3 regions of the Serinibacter arcticus genome follow, and region 1 is predicted to be linked to each of the others. Evidence: predicted binding sites of a transcription regulator. Region 1 holds the regulator's gene; each other region holds the start of a gene.

Region 1 (5,732 bases):
ACGATGAGCGCACCCGAGCCCGTCCTCCCGCCTCCGGAGGCACCCCACGCGCTCGGTGCGTCCCGGAGGCCCCCGGTCCCCGGTCCGCCCGTCGCGGCGGTGCTGACGGGCAGCCGACGCCCGGCCCCGGCGACGGCGCTGGGCGCCGTCGCCGTCGGGTTCCGGCGCTACTCCGTGAGCACCGGGGCCGTTCTCGGGGCGGCGGTGGTCTGGTTGGCCGTGCTGGCCCTGACGGGTCTGTCGCTGTTCGCCGCGGCACGAGGCCTGGGGTTCGTCGACAGCGAGCTCGTCGCTCGCACGGGTCGGTCGATGTCGAGGGCGGTGCTGACGTTCGAGGGGCGGATCTTCACGGCCACGATCGGAGCGGTGCCGGCCACGCTCGCGCTGATCGCCTGCTCGAGCGGAGGGCTGCGGCTCGTGCGGACCGGAGCGGTCAGGTTCGCCGACTTCTTCACGGTCCCGCGCGGGGTGCCGACGCTCGCCTTCATCGGCCTCGGCGCCGCGGTCGCACTCGTCGGGGCGTTGACGTTCGGCGGTGGGGCGGCGGCCGGCCTGGTCTTCATCTTCGCGGGCCCGGCCTTCGTGGACTCGCCGCGGAGCGCTCTCGGCGCTTACCGGACCTCCGCGCTGCTCGTGGGGTCGAGGTTCTGGCAGACGCTGCTGCTCGCGGTGCTCGCGTCCGTGATCGCCGCCGGAGGCTTCCTCGTCTTCCTGGTGGGGGCGCTCTGGACGCTGCCCGCGGCCGGCCTCGCCGTCGTCGCCCTCTACTGCGGGCTGCGGCGCGAGATGATCACGGCGTGAGCCGAGCGTCTCAGCCCTCGGGGAGCGTGACGAAGTCGACGAGCTCCTCGACCCGACCGAGCAGCTCGGGGGAGAGGTCCTTGTAGTCGCGGACGCGGCCGAGGATCTTCGCCCAGCCCGTCGCGACGTCGGCCTGGGACGCGTGCGGGAGGCCGAGCGCCGCGAGCGTCCCGGTCTTGATGTCGGTGCCGCGAGGCACGTGCGGCCACGCCGTCAGCCCCACCCGCTGCGGCCGGACCGCCTGCCACACGTCGATGTAGGGGTGACCGAGGATGAGCACGTGCTCCGCCCGGCGACCGAGGCGTCGCAGCGTGTCGTCCGCGAGCCGTCGCTCCTTCGAGCCGGCCACCAGGTGGTCCAGCAACACGCCCGCCCGTCGGGTCGGGCCGGGCTCGAACGCCGCCAGCACCTCGGCGAGGTGGTCGGCGCCGTCGAGGAGCTCCACGACGATCCCCTCCAGCCGCAGGTCGTCGCCCCAGACCTTCTCCACGAGCTGCGCGTCGTGCTTGCCCTCGACCCAGATGCGTGAGGCGCGCGCCACGCGCGCCCGGGCACCGGCGACGGCGCGGGAGCCGGACGCCGTCCGCGCCACCGCGGCGGGGGCGGCGGCCACCGCCGGCCGCACGAGCCGGACCGGTTCGCCGTCGACCCAGAAGCCGGGGCCGAGCGGGAACGAGCGGCGGGCGCCCCTGCGGTCCTCGAGGACGACGACGTCCCCGCCGTTCGTCCGCTCCACCCGGAGCACGGCGCCGACGTACGAGGTCGTGACGTCCTCCACGACGAGGCCGACGACGGCGGGCTCGTCGCGGGTCACCCTGCGGGAGCCGGTGCGCACGCGGGGGTCGGTGGACAGGACGTCGGGACCGTAGGGGTCGAAGCTGGGCACCTCGCCACGGTAGCCACGCCCGGGCCGGGTGAGAGGAGCGCCACCCCGGGGTCGGACCAGGTGGGCGTAGAATTGGCACTCGGACACCGAGAGTGCGAACGGAGGGGTATGAGCGAGGACAGGCGGCTGGACGTGCTGCGCGCGATCGTCAGCGACTACGTCTCCACTCGCGAGCCCGTCGGCTCCCGCACCCTGGTCGAGCGCCACTCCCTCGGGGTCTCGCCCGCGACGATCCGCAACGACATGGCGGCGCTGGAGGAGGCGGGCTACATCACGCAGCCCCACACCTCGGCCGGTCGGATCCCGACGGACTCGGGCTACCGCGTCTTCGTCGACCACCTCGCCACGCTCAAGCCGCTGACGCCGCCCGAGCGTCGCGCCATCGAGTCGTTCCTCGCCCAGGCCGTCGACCTCGACGACGCGGTCAACCGCACCGTCCGGCTGCTGTCCCAGCTGACGCAGCAGGTCGCCGTCGTGCAGTACCCCTCGCTCCGGCGCTCGGGCCTGCGCCACGTCGAGCTCGTGCTGGTCTCGCCCGACCGCGTCCTCGTCGTGCTCATCTCCGACACGGGCAGGGTCGAGCAGCGCATGCTCGAGCTCCCGACCGGCACGGCGGACCTGGACGAGTCCGTCGTGGCCGAGGTCCGCGCCCGGATCAACGCGGCGGCCGTGGGGCGGCGGATGCCCGCGCTCCGGACGGCGCTCGAGGCCGTGGCCGACGACGTCGCCCCCACCGTGGCGCCCGTCGTGCGCGCGGTCGTGGACGTCGTCACCGAGACGCTGACCGAGGATGTCGAGGACCGGATCGTGATGGCGGGCACCGCCCACCTGGCCCGCGCCGGCTTCGACTTCTCGCACACCATCTCGCCCGTGCTCGAGGCCATCGAGGAGCAGGTCGTGCTGATGCGCCTGCTGGCCGAGATGGCCGCCGAGCAGGAGACGCCCGGCCGGGAGAACAACGACGTGGCCGTGCGCATCGGCGTGGAGACCCGGCACGCGGGTCTGAGCGAGACCTCCGTCGTCGCCGCCCCGTACGGTGGGGCGAGCGCGCGGGACGCCGTCGCGTTCCTCGGGGTGCTCGGCCCCACGCGCATGGACTACCCCACGACGATGACGGCGGTGCGCGCCGTCGCCCGCTACCTCTCCCGGGTCGTGACCCCGTGAGGGTCCGACCGCCCGCCCCACCCGGCGCCGCCCGGCGCTCCCGCATCTCTCGCACCTCATCCCCGACGCACAAGGACCTGGCTGACACGTGACGGACTACTACGAGGTTCTCGGGGTGTCTCAGGACGCCACCCCCGAGGAGATCAAGCGCGCCTACCGCAAGCTGGCCCGCACCCACCACCCCGACATCGCGGGGGAGGAGGGTGCGGAGCGCTTCAAGGAGATCAGCGCGGCCAACGACGTGCTCTCCGACCCGGAGAAGCGCCGGCAGTACGACGCGGGCGGCATGGGCGGCCCCGCCGGCGCCGGTGCGGGCTTCGGCTTCCAGGACATCTTCGAGACCTTCTTCGGCGCGGCCGGCGGCGGCAGCGCACGCGGCCCCGTCCCGCGCGCCCGTCGCGGCCAGGACGCCCTCGTGCGGATCGAGCTCGACCTCGCCGAGGAGGCGTTCGGCGTCCGCAAGGACATCACCGTCGAGACCGCCGTGGTCTGCGGGACGTGCCACGGCTCGTGCGCCGCGCCCGGCACCTCGCCGCGCGCCTGCACCGTGTGCGGCGGCCGCGGCTCGGTCCAGCGCGTCGCGCGCTCCTTCCTCGGCAACGTCATGACCCAGGCCCGCTGCGACGCGTGCCAGGGCTTCGGCTCAACGATCCCGGAGCCGTGCCCCGAGTGCTCCGGTGAGGGCCGCGTGCGCACCCGCCGCACGATCGCCGTCGAGGTGCCCGCCGGTGTCGAGAACGGCACCCGGATCAAGCTCGTCGGCCAGGGTGAGGTCGGCCCGGGCGGCGGTCCGGCCGGTGACCTGTACGTCGAGGTCCGCGAGCGGCCGCACCCCGTCTTCACGCGTCGCGGCGACGACCTGCACTGCACGATGCAGCTGCCCATGACGGCCGCCGCGCTCGGCACGGTCCTCACGCTCGAGACGCTGGACGAGCCGGTCGAGGTCGACGTGGCGGCGGGTACGCAGGCCGACCAGGTCATCACGCTGCGCGGCAAGGGCATGGGCCGTCTGCGCGGCCACACCCGCGGCGACCTGCACATCCACCTCGACGTCCTGGTGCCCACCAAGCTGGATGAGCGCCAGGAGGAGCTGCTGCGCGAGCTGGCGGTGCTGCGCGGCGAGGAGCGCCCGCAGGGCCGTCTCGCGCCGGTCGGCGCGGGGATGTTCTCGCGGCTGCGCGACAAGCTGGCGGGTCGATGAGCGGCACGGACGGCCAGGAGGTCGTCACCCACCAGGTGACGGTCCCCGACGACGTCGACATGCGCGCGCTGGTCGGCCCGCGCGACGAGGTGATCCGCGCCCTCGAGCGTGGCTTCCACCGCCTCACCGTCACCGTGCTCGGCAGCGTCGTCACGCTCGAGGGACCGCGGTCCGAGGTGAGCCTCGCCGAGCGCCTGGTCGACGAGCTCGCGCAGATCGCTCGCGCCTCGCAGCCGCTGTCGGCCGACGCCGTCGAGCGCGCCATCGGGATGCTCCGTTCGCCGGCGGCGACGTCGCCCGCGAGCGTCCTGACGATGAACATCCTGTCCTCGCGCGGGCGCACGATCCGTCCCAAGACGGTCGGGCAGAAGGAGTACGTCGAGGCGATCGACCGCAACACGATCACGTTCGGCATCGGCCCGGCCGGCACCGGCAAGACCTACCTCGCGATGGCCAAGGCCGTGCAGGCGCTCCAGGCCAAGCAGGTCTCCCGCATCCTGCTCACCCGGCCCGCCGTCGAGGCCGGCGAGCGGCTCGGGTTCCTGCCGGGTTCGTTGACGGACAAGATCGACCCGTACCTGCGTCCGCTGTACGACGCGCTGCACGACATGGTCGACGCCGACTCGATCCCGCGCCTGATGGCGTCGGGGACGATCGAGGTCGCCCCGCTGGCCTTCATGCGCGGCCGCACGCTGAACTCGGCGTTCATCGTGCTCGACGAGGCCCAGAACACCACGCCCGAGCAGATGAAGATGTTCCTCACCCGGCTCGGCGAGGGTTCGAAGATGGTCGTCACCGGCGACGCGACCCAGGTCGACCTGCCCTCGGGCACGTCCTCGGGCCTGCGCGTGGTGACCGACATCCTGCACGACATCGACGACATCGCGGTCTGCCGCCTGACGTCCGCCGACGTCGTGCGCCACCGACTCGTGGGAGAGATCATCGACGCGTACGCCCGCTGGGACTCCCAGGCGACGGGGGCGACGACGTCGCGACCGCCGCGCCGCACCACGTCGGCGGGGGGCCACGCGTGAGCACCGAGATCAGCAACGAGTCCGGCCACGCCGTCGACGAGGTCGAGTTCGCCGCGCTCGCGCGGTACGTGCTCGACCAGATGCACGTGCACCCCCAGGCCGAGCTCTCGATCATCTTCGTGGACGTCCCGGCGATGACCGAGCTGCACGTGCGCTGGATGGACGAGCCCGGCCCGACCGACGTGATGTCGTTCCCGATGGACGAGCTGCGCCCCGGCAGCGAGGGCTCGCCGTCCGAGGAGGGCGTCCTCGGCGACATCGTGGTCTGCCCCGAGGTCGCCACGAACCAGGCCCGCGAGGCCGGCCACTCCGCGCAGGAGGAGATGCTGCTGCTCGTGACGCACGGCATCCTGCACCTGCTGGGGTTCGACCACGCCGAGCCCGAGGAGCGCGAGGAGATGTTCGAGCTCCAGCGCACGCTCCTTCTCACCTTCCTCGCCGGACGGGGTGGCCGATGATCGGCTCGACGTACATCACGCCGTCGGACCCGGGCTCCTACCGGGCGGGTTTCGCCTCCGTCGTCGGACGCCCGAACGCGGGCAAGTCGACGCTCGTCAACGCGCTGGTCGGCACCAAGGTGGCCATCACCTCGGGCCGGCCGCAGACCACGCGCCACACGATCCGCGGGATCGTCCACCGCGACGAC
Region 2 (5,732 bases), 1.4 Mb from region 1:
GAAGTTCTCGCGCGGGACGAAGCGGAGGTCGCGGTTGGTGATGATGCCGACCAGGGACCCATCCTCCTCGACGACGGGGAGGCCAGACACGCGGTACCGACCGCAGAGGATGTCGAGCTCCTCGAGCGTGGCCTCCGGGCCCACCGTCACGGGGTCGGTGATCATGCCGGACTCGGAGCGCTTGACCAGGTTGACCTGGTTCGCCTGGTCCGCGATCGGGAGGTTGCGGTGCAGGATGCCGACGCCACCCTGACGGGCCATGGCGATCGCCATCCGCGACTCGGTCACGGTGTCCATCGCCGCGGAGACGAGGGGGATCCGGACGGAGATCTCCCTGGTCAGGCGCGAGGTGGTGTCCGCCTCGCTCGGGATGACGTCCGTCTCCCCGGGGAGCAGGAGCACGTCGTCGTAGGTCAGGCCGACGAAGCCGAACTTCTCGTCGAGGCCCTCCGGGGCGCCGAGCGGCGCGCTGTCAGTGGCGAAGGAAGCATCAGGAGCGGGCACCGCCCCATCGTACGCGCGGAGCCGAAGGGTCCCGCGGTGGTCCGGGTCACGTCAGGACGCTTGGCACCGCGTGGCACGTCAGGCCTCCGCGAGTCGCTCCGCGACCATGTCGGCGGCCTCGGGCAACGCCGCCGCGAGCGTGCGCACGCGGTGCGCCAGCGGCACCTCGGGCGCGTGCGGGCCGACGAGCAGCAGCCCGTGGAACGTGGTGCCGTGGCGCGGGACGGGCTCGAGCCGGTCCTGGTCGAGGTGCAGCTCGATGACGAGGGCGACGCCGTCGCGGCAGCGCCCGTGCCGCTCCGCCTCCTCGGGGTCGTCGCGCACGACGCGGGCGCGGAGCCCGAGCTCGTGGAGCGACCCGGCGAGGACGTGCGCGGCGACGACGCTCTCCCGCGGGGCGGCGACCAGGACGAGGTCGGGGCGAGTCGACGGGGCGAGGGGCGCGGCGGTCCGCTCGCGGACCACGCCGAGGAACGCCGCCGCGAGCGCCGCCTCCGGGTCGTGACCGGGGACGTCGGAGCGCGGTGTCTCGGCGAGCAGCGCGAGCGCCGGGACGAGCCGACCGCTGTAGGTCTCGATGAGGCCGACCTTGACCACCGACGCCCGCAGGGCGCGCACGAGGCGCTCGTGCCCGGAGTCGACGGCGGCCGCAGCCAGGGTGAGCGGGTCGAGGTCCTCACCGACGGCGTCGGCGGCCGGGGCCGAACGGATCGCCATCCGGGCGGCGTCGGCCAGGGCAACACCGCGCTGCGTCAGCGCCCTCATGGTCTCCAGCCGCGCGAGGTCGTCGGGCGAGTAGCGCCGATGGCTTCCCGCCTGGCGCTGCGTGGGGCCGAGTCCGTAGCGGCGGTCCCAGGTGCGTAGGGTCGACGCGGCCACCCCCAACCTGGCAGCGACGGCCGCAACGGTCAGGTGGCCGTCCGTCTCCTGGACCGGTGTCGTGGCATCGTCCGAACTGCTCAAAGCTCCCCCAAGCTGAACCGAGTGATCACGCTGCGCCCGAGTGTGACACCCCGATCCCCCGACGTGCATGTTGGGATCGTTCCCACCCGCGGCGTGTCAACGATTCGACGACGCGCCGTCGGGGGCGACACGCCGCGATTCCACTACCCCCGACCCGCTTCCCCCACGCCACGCACTGGCGTCAAACCGCCCCCGGACGACAACAACCGGCGTCCACGCCCCCCGCGAGACTCCAAGGAACCGCGCCAGGGGACGAACGTGTCTTGAATCGGTTGTGAATCGCTTGTACTGTGACCGGCGTTACCACGGAGCAGCAGCAGAGGGGGCCCACGATGGCCGAGCTTTCACGACTTCCCGGGCCGGTCATGGATCACTGGGAGTGGCAGTACAAGGGCGCGTGCCGCGAGGTCGAGCCCGCCACGTTCTTCCACCCCGAGGGCGAGCGCGGTTCCGCCCGCCGTCGTCGCGACGAGGCCGCCAAGGCCGTCTGCGGCGCCTGCCCCGTGCTGCAGCAGTGCCGCGACCACGCGCTCGCGGTGAAGGAGCCCTACGGCGTCTGGGGCGGCCTCTCCGAGGACGAGCGCAGCGCCATCCTCAACCCCGCGCTGCGCCGCGCCGGCTGACCCCTCCCGCCGCCACCGCTCCGCACCACCGCGTCGCGCCCCGCGCCGCGCCCACGATCTGGTCGGCATCGCCCCCTTCGACTCCGACCGGGACACCTCCGGGTGTCGACGACGAGGCCCCAGGCGGATCATCCGCCTGGGGCCTCGTCGTTCCCGGCGAACCGGGGTACTGCTGGCTGCTACTTGGTGACGATCGCGAGCACGTCGCGGGCCGACAGGATCAGGTAGTCCTGGCCGGCGTACTTCACCTCGGTGCCGCCGTACTTGCTGTAGATGACGACGTCGCCCTCGGCGACGTCGACCGGGATCCGGTTGCCCGAGTCGTCGACCCGGCCGGGGCCGACGGAGACGACCTTGCCCTCCTGGGGCTTCTCCTTGGCGCTGTCCGGGAGAACCAGGCCGAAGGACGTGGTCTGCTCGGCCTCGAGCGTCTGAATGACGATCCGGTCCTCGAGCGGCTTGATGGAGACCGACACGTCGGACCTCCCCTTCCGTGAGTGAAAAGAACAGTGGTCTGGTCGTCCCGGGCTCGTCCGCCCGCCGTCGCGGGGGTCGGGCGGTCAGGTCCGGTACGACCGGTGCCGGGTCCAGCCCGGCTCCGCCACCACTCTAGGAAGCCATTAGCACTCGGTCAAGGCGAGTGCCAGCGCCGTCGCCCCTCGGACGCGATGCGGACGTGACGTGGACGCGATGCGGACGTCCCCGGGCCGACGACCTGACCACGGCGGGTGTCTGCAAGGATCGAGCCGTGGAACCCGCCAGCATCGAGCCCCTCGTCGACCCCGCCGGGTGGGCGCTGCTGGCCCAGCTCCCCCCGTACGACCCCGCGCAGGCCCTCGCCCTCGGCACCGCGCTGCGCGACACCGGGCTCGACGCGGACCTCGTCGCGGCCGCCCTGACCCAGTCGCGGCTCCGGGCGAGGGCGGTCGCCAAGTTCGGGGACCTCGCCCAGGACATGCTGTTCACGCCCGAGGGGCTCGAGCAGGCGACCCGCCTCACGGTCGCGGCCCGGCACGCCCACCGCTTCCGCACCGCCGGCGCCACGCACGTCGCCGACCTCGGCTGCGGCATCGGCGCCGACTCGATGGCGCTGGCCGGGCTCGGGATGCGGGTGCTCGCCGTCGAACGCGATCCCGCGACGGCGATGGTCGCCTCGATCAACCTCCGCCAGCTCCCCGAGGCGCGCGTCGTGACCGGGGACGCGTTCGACGCCGACCTCACCGGGATCGACGGCGTCTGGGCCGACCCCGCCCGCCGCACCACCTCCGGGCGCCGCCTGCACGAGCTCGCGGACTACTCCCCCGCCGTCGACCGGCTCCTGGAGCTGCGCACCCGGATCCCGCGCGTCGGGCTCAAGCTCGGCCCGGGCCTGGCCCACCGCGACATCCCGTCCGACGCGCACGCCCAGTGGCTCAGCGTCGGCGGCGACGTGGTCGAGGCGAACCTCTGGTTCGGGGACCTCGCCCCCGAGGGCGCGGGGCGGTCGGCGCTCGTGATCGACGGCGCGGGCACCGGCACGACGCTCGCCGAGGCCGGGAACCCGGCCGACGCCGTCGAGCAGGCCGACGCGGGACCGCTCGGGTCCTACCTGTACGAGCCCGACGGCGCCGTCATCCGCGCCGGCCTGGTGGCCCGGGTGGCACGCGACCTCGGCGGCCACCTGATCGACCCGACGATCGCCTACGTCACGACGCCGACGCTCGCCGCGACGCCGTTCGCCACGGCGTTCCGGGTGCTCGACCACATGCCCTTCTCCCTCAAGCGCCTCAAGACCTACCTGCGCGAGCGCGGGGTCGGCGTCCTGGAGATCAAGAAGCGCGGCTCGGCGCTCGACCCGGCGCGTCTGCGCACCCAGCTGGCCCTGCGGGGCGACGCCTCTGCCACGATCGTGCTCACGAGGATCGCGGGCGCCCCGCGCGTGCTCGTCGTCGAGCGCCCGGCACCGACCGGGCCGACGACGCCCGATCCCCCCAGCCCCGCCGTCCCGTCCGAGGAGTCCTGATGGCAGCACCGCGCGAGATCCCGTTCGCCACCTCCCGCCGCGGCACGATCGGGCTGGAGTGGGAGCTGGCGCTCGTCGACGTCGACTCCGGCGACCTGCGCCAGGTCGCGGAGGTCGTGCTCGACGCCGTCCGGCCCGAGGGCGCCGCCGAGCACCCGCACATCAAGCAGGAGCTGCTGCTCAACACGATCGAGGTCATCTCCGGCATCAACGAGACGGTCGGCGGCGCGGCCGACGACCTCGCGCGGGCGATCGCCGAGGTCCGCGCCGTGACCGATCCGCTGCGCGTCGAGCTGATGTGCGCCGGGACGCACCCGTTCGCGCGGTGGAACCAGCAGAAGGTCACCAACAAGCAGCGCTACGCGACCCTCATCGACCGCACCCAGTGGTGGGGCCGGCAGATGCTCATCTACGGCGTCCACGTCCACGTCGGCATCGAGGACCGGGACAAGGTGCTGCCGATCATGCGCGCCATGATGACGCTGCTGCCGCACCTGCAGTCGTTCTCGGCCTCCTCGCCGTTCTGGGGCGGGGAGGACACCGGCTACGCGTCCAACCGCGCGCTGATGTTCCAACAGCTCCCGACGGCGGGGCTCCCGTTCGACCTCGCGACCTGGCCCGAGCTGGAGCAGTACGCGGGCGACATGCTCCACACGGGCGTCATCGACGCGTTCGACGAGGTCCGGTGGGACATCCGCCCGGCGCCGCACCTGGGCACCATCGAGGTGCGGGTGAGCGACGGCACGCCGTCGATCCTCGAGCTGCGGGCGCTGGCCGCGTTCGTGCACAGCGCGATCGAGCACTTCTCCACGATGCTCGACGACGGCCTCGAGCTGCCGCACATGCCGGCGTGGTTCGTGCAGGAGAACAAGTGGCGCTCGGCCCGCTACGGCATGGACGCGATCATCATCCTCAACGCCGAGGGCGACGAGGAGCTGGTCAGCGACGCCGTCTCGCGCTGGATCGAGACGCTCGCGCCCGTCGCGGAGCGCCTGGGGTGCGCGCAGGACCTCGAGAACCTCCGCGTCATCATGCGTCGCGGGGCGTCCTACCAGCGCCAGCGCGCGGTGGCGCGCCGGTCCTCGGGGGCGCTGGACGCCGTCGTGAGCTCGCTGGTGCGGGAGATGCGGGCGGGCACGCCCCTCTGACGGGCCGCCCCACGAGGGGGTACTTCCCGCCCCTCCAGGGGGCACTTCCCGCCCCTCCAGGGGGCACTTCCCGTCGATCGCCCGGCGACCGGGGCGCTCAGCCCTCCCCGAGCGCGAGCTGCGCCCTCACCCCGTCGACGCCGTGCCGCTCGACGTCCGCGCCCAGCAGCCTCCGGTGCTCCTCGACCGACGCGGCCCAGCGCTCGCGCGTGATCCGGTACCGCCGCAGCACCGCCGCCTCGCCCTCGCGCACGGTGAGCTCCTCGCCGTTGAGCTCGTAGCCGACCCGTTCCGAGACGGCGCACGACGCCGGGTTGTCAGCGAACGCCGTCGACGTCACCTCCCGCGCCCCCAGCCCGGCGAACATCAGGTGCAGCATCAGCACCCGCATGCGTCGGCCGCGGCCGCGGCCCTGGTGCTCGCCGCCGAGCCACGACCCGGTCTCGACGCTGCGCCGCACCCCGTAGGCCGAGCCGCTCGCCGCCTGGATCC
Region 3 (5,732 bases), 3.4 Mb from region 1:
GCGCTTCGTCGTGCTCGCACGTGAGTCACCTGTTCGTCGTTGGGCAGGTTGGTGCGCGCCTGGCCCGGCGCACCCGACGAGTGTGCGCCAGATCACGCCCGGATTGCAAGGGCGGGTAAAGGCTTGCAAGAAGTTGCAGCCGCGAGGGACCAAGGCTCCGCGGATCGACCGGTGCACACCGCCCGGGAACGCGAACGGCGGGCGGCCACCGTGAGGTGACCGCCCGCCGTCGTCCTGCGGGTGCTGCTGGTGCTACGAGGGGAACGGGCTCAGAAGCCCATGCCACCCATCTCGTCGCCGCCACCGGCCGGCATCGGCTGGGCCTTCTCGGGCTTCTCGGCCACGACAGCCTCGGTGGTGAGGAACAGACCGGCGATCGAGGCAGCGTTCTGCAGAGCAGAGCGGGTCACCTTGACCGGGTCGTTCACACCGGCGGCGAGGAGGTCCTCGTACACCCCGGTCGCGGCGTTGAGGCCGTGACCCGACGGGAGGTTGCGGACCTTCTCCGCCACGACGCCGCCCTCGAGGCCGGCGTTGATGGCGATCTGCTTGAGCGGCGCGTCGATGGCGACCCGGACGATGTTCGCCCCGGTGGCCTCGTCACCCTCGAGCTCGAGCGTCTCGAACGCGACCTTGCCGGCCTGGATGAGCGCCACGCCGCCTCCGGCGACGATGCCCTCCTCGACGGCGGCCTTCGCGTTGCGAACGGCGTCCTCGATGCGGTGCTTGCGCTCCTTGAGCTCGACCTCGGTGGCCGCGCCCGCCTTGATGATGGCCACGCCACCGGCGAGCTTGGCGAGGCGCTCCTGGAGCTTCTCGCGGTCGTAGTCGCTGTCGCTGTTCTCGATCTCGGCGCGGATCTGGTTGACGCGGCCCTCGATGAGGTCGGCGTCGCCGGCACCCTCGACGATCGTCGTCTCGTCCTTGGTGATGACGACCTTGCGCGCCTGGCCGAGCACCGACAGGTCGGCGTTCTCCAGCGTGAGACCGACGGTCTCGGAGATGACCTGACCGCCCGTGAGGATGGCCATGTCCTGCAGCATCGCCTTGCGGCGGTCACCGAAGCCGGGCGCCTTGACGGCGACGGAGCGGAAGATGTTGCGGATCTTGTTCACGACGAGCGTGGCCAGGGCCTCGCTGTCGACGTCCTCGGCGATGATGACGAGCGGCTTGCCGGACTGGATGATCTTCTCCAGCAGGGGCAGCAGGTCCTTGACCGTGGAGATCTTCGACTCGACGAGGAGCACGTAGGCGTCCTCCAGGACGGCCTCCTGGCGCTCCTGGTCCGTGACGAAGTACGCCGACAGGTAACCCTTGTCGAAGCGCATGCCCTCGGTGAGCTCGAGCTCGAGACCGAGCGCGTTGCTCTCCTCGACGGTGATGACGCCTTCCTTGCCGACCTTGTCGATCGCCTCGGCGATGAGCTCGCCGATGGCCGGGTCGTTGGCGGAGATCGCGGCGGTGGCAGCGATCTGCTCCTTCGTCTCGATCTCGACGGCCTGCGTGCGCAGGGCCTCGGTGACAGCCTCGACGGCCTTGTCGATGCCCCGCTTGAGGGCGATCGGGTTGGCGCCGGCGGCGACGTTGCGCAGACCCTCGCGCACGAGCGCCTGGGCCAGGACGGTGGCGGTGGTGGTGCCGTCGCCCGCGACGTCGTCGGTCTTCTTGGCGACCTCCTTGACGAGCTCGGCGCCGATCTTCTCCAGCGGCTCCTCGAGCTCGATCTCCTTGGCGATCGAGACGCCGTCGTTGGTGATCGTGGGGGCGCCCCACTTCTTCTCCAGGACGACGTTGCGGCCCTTCGGGCCGAGGGTCACGCGGACGGCGTCGGCGAGGCGGTTGAGGCCACGCTCCATGCCGCGGCGGGCTTCCTCATCAAAGGCAATGATCTTGGCCATGTGGCGTGCGATCCTCCGTGTTGACGTGAGTGCCGGGCGATGCCCGCGACGGACGACGTCGCTCGCGCGCGGTCTCGTCCCGCTCGCAGCAGCGCCTCATCGGTACCGGCTGTTTTGTCACTCTCGGTACGAGAGTGCTAACGCCATTATTGGCACTCCCCCACCGAGAGTGCAAGCGAGTGGGAGTCGTTTCCCCCACGGCGCAACGCCCTGGAGGTGCGGACACCGGCAGGAGCCCGCCGGTAGGTTGACGTGGTGCAACGACTGACCTCCGCCGGGATCGCCTGGCGCCTCGGCGCCACCGCCCTCGCGCTCGGCATCCTCGTCGCGGGCCAGGTCCACGACACCGACGACTACTTCCCGCTCGGCTCGCTCTCGCAGTACGGAGCCCCGAAGGACCTCAACGGCACCGTCCGCTCGGTCTACCTCGAGGGCCTCCTGCCCGGCGAGACCGAACCCGTCGTGATCGGCCTCAGCCACGCCAGCACCGGCGTCGCGCGCGGGGAGATCGAGGGTCAGCTCGGCCGCTTCGTCGACGACCCCTCCCTCCTGCAGTCCATCGCCGACGCCTACGCGCAGCTGCGCCCCGAGCGCGCGCAGCCCGAGGTCCTGTACCTGCGGCGCTCTGTCGTGCAGCTCGCCGACGGCCACGCCGTCGGCGAGCCGGAGATCCTCACGCTCGCCACCTGGGAGGTCGAGTGACCACCGCGTCCGACGCCGTCGCCGTCTCCTCGTCGCCCCGCGACCGCTCCCCCGTCCGCCGCGGGCTGCGCGCCGGCCTCGACTGGTTCCTCGCACCCGTCCCGCTCGCGCGGGTGGCGGCCTTCCGCATCCTCATCTACGCGTTCGTGGTCCTCGACGTGCTGTGGGTGCGCACCAGCGTCGTCCCGCACGGCTACGTCCCCGACCTGTACCGCCCCACCTGGCTCTCCCGGGCACTGGCGATCCCGCCGCTGACACCGACGCAGGGCACCGTCCTCCTGTGGCTGCTCCTGGCCTCGTGCGTGGCGGCCGTCGTCGCGGTCGTGCTCGGGCGCCTGCAGCGGACCACCGGTATCGCGGTAGCGCTGGGGTTCTGGCTCTGGATGCTCAACTCCCAGGGGTTCGGCTACATCAGCCACGACCACCTCGCCCTCATGGTCGCGGTCACCGTGCTCCCGACGGCGGGCGTCACCCGGTTGCGCGACCACACGCCGTCGCAGGCGGCCGGCTGGGCGCTGCGCGCGATCCAGCTCGCCGTCGTGGCGACCTACTTCGGCTCGGCGATCCTCAAGTGGATGCGGGCCGGCAGCCCGGCCGGCTGGGCCAACAGCGCCGTGTTCGTGTGGGCGATCATGCGGCGCGGCTCGCCGCTCATCCGGTGGACGCTCGAGTACCCGTGGCTGCTGATCGTCGGTCAGTGGGGTCTGTACCTCATCGAGCTGTTCTCACCGGTGGTGCTGTGGCTGCGGGGGCGCTGGCTCTACGTCGCCATCTCCACGTTCATCCTCTTCCACCTCGCGACGTTCCTGTCGCTCGGCATCCACTTCCTGCCCACGGTCGTGTGCTGGGCGGCGTTCCTGCCGCTCGAACGGCTGCCCTTCCTGCGCGCGCGCCGCCCGGCCTGAGGCTCAGGGCGCCAGCGACGGCGCCGACATCCCGAACCGCGTCCGCAGCAGACGCCTGGCCGAGAACCAGCCAGACATGCCGTGCACGCCCGGCCCGGGCGGCGTGGAGGCGGAGCACAGCGCGACGCCGGGGATCCCGACGTCGTACGGGTTCCAGCTCAGGCGCGGACGCGCCACCATGCGGTAGATCGTGATGGCCCCGGCCGCGATGTCGCCGCCGATGTAGTTGGCGTTGTGGTCGGCCATCCGCGACGCGGGCACCGCGTGCGAGGCGACGACGACGTCGCGGAAGCCCGGCGCGAAGCGCTCGATCTGCGCGGTGACCGCCTCGGTGGGGTCGACGTCGGAGCCGTTCGGGACGTGGGCGTAGGTCCACAGCGGGCTGAGTCCGTCCACGCGCCGGGACGGGTCGGGCTCGCTCGGGTCGCTGACGAGCACCATCGGCCGCTCGGCGTGCCGCCCCCGGGAGACCTCGTGCTCGGCCAGCGCCATCTCCGGCCGCGTCCCGCCGACGTGGACCGTGCCGGCCCGTGAGACTCCCTCCGCCTGCCACGGCACGGCCTCGCTGAGCACGAAGTCGACCTTCGCGGCGCCGTCGCCGTAGCGGAAGTCCTCCAGGCCGCGGCGCACGCCCGCCGGCAGCCGGTCGCCCCAGATCGAGGCGAGGGCCCGCGGGGAGGTGTCCATGAAGTAGGCGCGCGCCCTCGGCAGCTGGCGGTAGTCGGAGATCGGGTGGTCGGGGACGAGGTCGCCGCCGTGCGCCACGAGGTCCGCCACGAGCGCGTCGGTGATCGACTGCGTCCCGCCGACCGGGATCGGCCACCCGCCGACGTGCGCGAGGCTGCCGAGCAGCAGGGCCGTGCCCGCGGGGGCCAGACCGGGCATCATCGCGATGCCGTGCGCCGCGACCCCCGTGAGGAGCGCCGGGGCGACCTCGCCCGAGAACCGCAGGTCCCAGGCGCGCGTGCCCTGCTCCAGCAGCGCGGAGGCGAAGGCGAGGGCGCTGCGCACGCCCGACGGCGAGAGCACCTCGCGCGGAACCGAGCGCTTGTCACCCATCGCCAGCGCGACGACGGCCTCGCTGTTCTCGACCAGCGGCGTCATGAGCGAGCGCCAGGCAGGGCCGTCGCTCCCGAGCCCGTCGACCGTGAGCTCGAGGTCGTGCCAGGCCAGTCCCGCGCGGCCGTCGTCCAGCGGCTGGGCGTAGGAGACCTCGGGGACGGCGAGCTGGACGCCGCGCGCCGGGAGGTCGAGCTCGCGCAGGAACGGGCTCGCCAGCGCCATCGGGTGGACGGCCGAGCAGATGTCGTGCACGACGCCGGGCGCCAGTCCCAGGTCGGCCGTCCTGGCCCCACCGCCGATCGTCGGCTGCCCCTCGTACACGCGCACGCTCAGGCCTGCCCGTGCCATCGTGACGGCGGCCGCGAGCCCGTTCGGACCCGAACCGACCACGACGACGTCCACCACGTCCCTGCTCATCTCTCCACCCTAGGACCGCGCGGACCGACCGACGGTCGGCGGTTCTCGGGGCGTGCCGGCCGTCACACCACGGTCTGGCACGATGGCCGGGTGCAGCGCCGCGGTCCGTCCCTCGTCGTGCTGGGGCTGACCGCCGTGCTCACGGCGGGCGCGAGCCTCGGCCCCGCCGGCGCTCCCTCGGTGGTTCTCGCGTCGGAGGGTGCGGTCCACACGTGGACCGAGAGCGACGGCGAGGTGAGCGGCGCCGTCGTCGTCGTCCGCCCGGGCACCGCCCCCGACCTCCTGCCCGGCTCCCGCGTGCTCGCGCCGGGACCGGAGGCGACCGACGCCGAGCGCGCGGCGGCGACGGCCGAGGCGCAGCGGCAGCGCGACTGGCTCGCGGCCGGCTCCGTCCCCGGCGAGGGCGGCCCGCACGCGGACCTGGGCCGGGACGCCCTGCTCGACCTCTACACCGCCACGCACACGCCCGACGGCGACGTCCGCGCCCCGTTCGCCGCGCCCACCGGCGCCTGGCGCTACGTCTGGCCGCGTGACGCGGCGTTCGCCGCCGTCACCCTCGCCCGCACCGGGCACGTGGCCGACGCCGTCGCCGTCCTGGGGTTCTTCGACGACGTCGAGGTCACCGCCGAGGGCTTCCACGCGCGCTACCGCCTCGACGGCACCGTGCCGGACGACCGCGGCCCGCAGCTGGACGGCGCGGCCTGGCTGCTGTGGGCGAGCGCGGAGACGGCAGCGCTCGCCCCGCCGT

Evidence for each region. Region 1 encodes HrcA, which represses chaperone genes, less so after heat shock. Its sites were predicted from a motif close to TTNGCACTCGNNNNNNNCGAGTGCNAA; they were not measured.
Region 2: groES (co-chaperone GroES) is a predicted target of HrcA. The motif match lies at 2,711-2,737, and genes of this name have one in related genera.
Region 3: groL (chaperonin GroEL) is a predicted target of HrcA. The motif match lies at 2,013-2,039, and genes of this name have one in related genera.

The regions. Positions count from the first base shown of each region.
Region 1 covers NZ_PYHR01000002.1:160,561-166,292, forward strand. Annotated here, with positions in the region: gene C8046_RS00830 (hypothetical protein) at 4-801, shown strand; gene C8046_RS00835 (DUF3097 family protein) at 812-1,687, opposite strand; gene hrcA (heat-inducible transcriptional repressor HrcA) at 1,796-2,851, shown strand; gene dnaJ (molecular chaperone DnaJ) at 2,940-4,052, shown strand; gene C8046_RS00850 (PhoH family protein) at 4,049-5,086, shown strand; gene ybeY (rRNA maturation RNase YbeY) at 5,083-5,544, shown strand; gene era (GTPase Era) at 5,541-5,732, shown strand, end outside.
Region 2 covers NZ_PYHR01000002.1:1,530,089-1,535,820, forward strand. Annotated here, with positions in the region: gene guaB (IMP dehydrogenase) at 1-417, opposite strand, end outside; gene C8046_RS18060 (MerR family transcriptional regulator) at 583-1,536, opposite strand; gene C8046_RS06980 (WhiB family transcriptional regulator) at 1,800-2,090, shown strand; gene groES (co-chaperone GroES) at 2,270-2,566, opposite strand; gene C8046_RS06990 (class I SAM-dependent methyltransferase) at 2,839-4,092, shown strand; gene C8046_RS06995 (glutamate--cysteine ligase) at 4,092-5,240, shown strand; gene C8046_RS07000 (GNAT family N-acetyltransferase) at 5,338-5,732, opposite strand, start outside.
Region 3 covers NZ_PYHR01000002.1:3,575,221-3,580,952, reverse strand. Annotated here, with positions in the region: gene groL (chaperonin GroEL) at 270-1,898, opposite strand; gene C8046_RS15935 (hypothetical protein) at 2,154-2,600, shown strand; gene C8046_RS15930 (hypothetical protein) at 2,597-3,505, shown strand; gene C8046_RS15925 (phytoene desaturase family protein) at 3,509-4,984, opposite strand; gene C8046_RS15920 (glycoside hydrolase family 15) at 5,075-5,732, shown strand, end outside.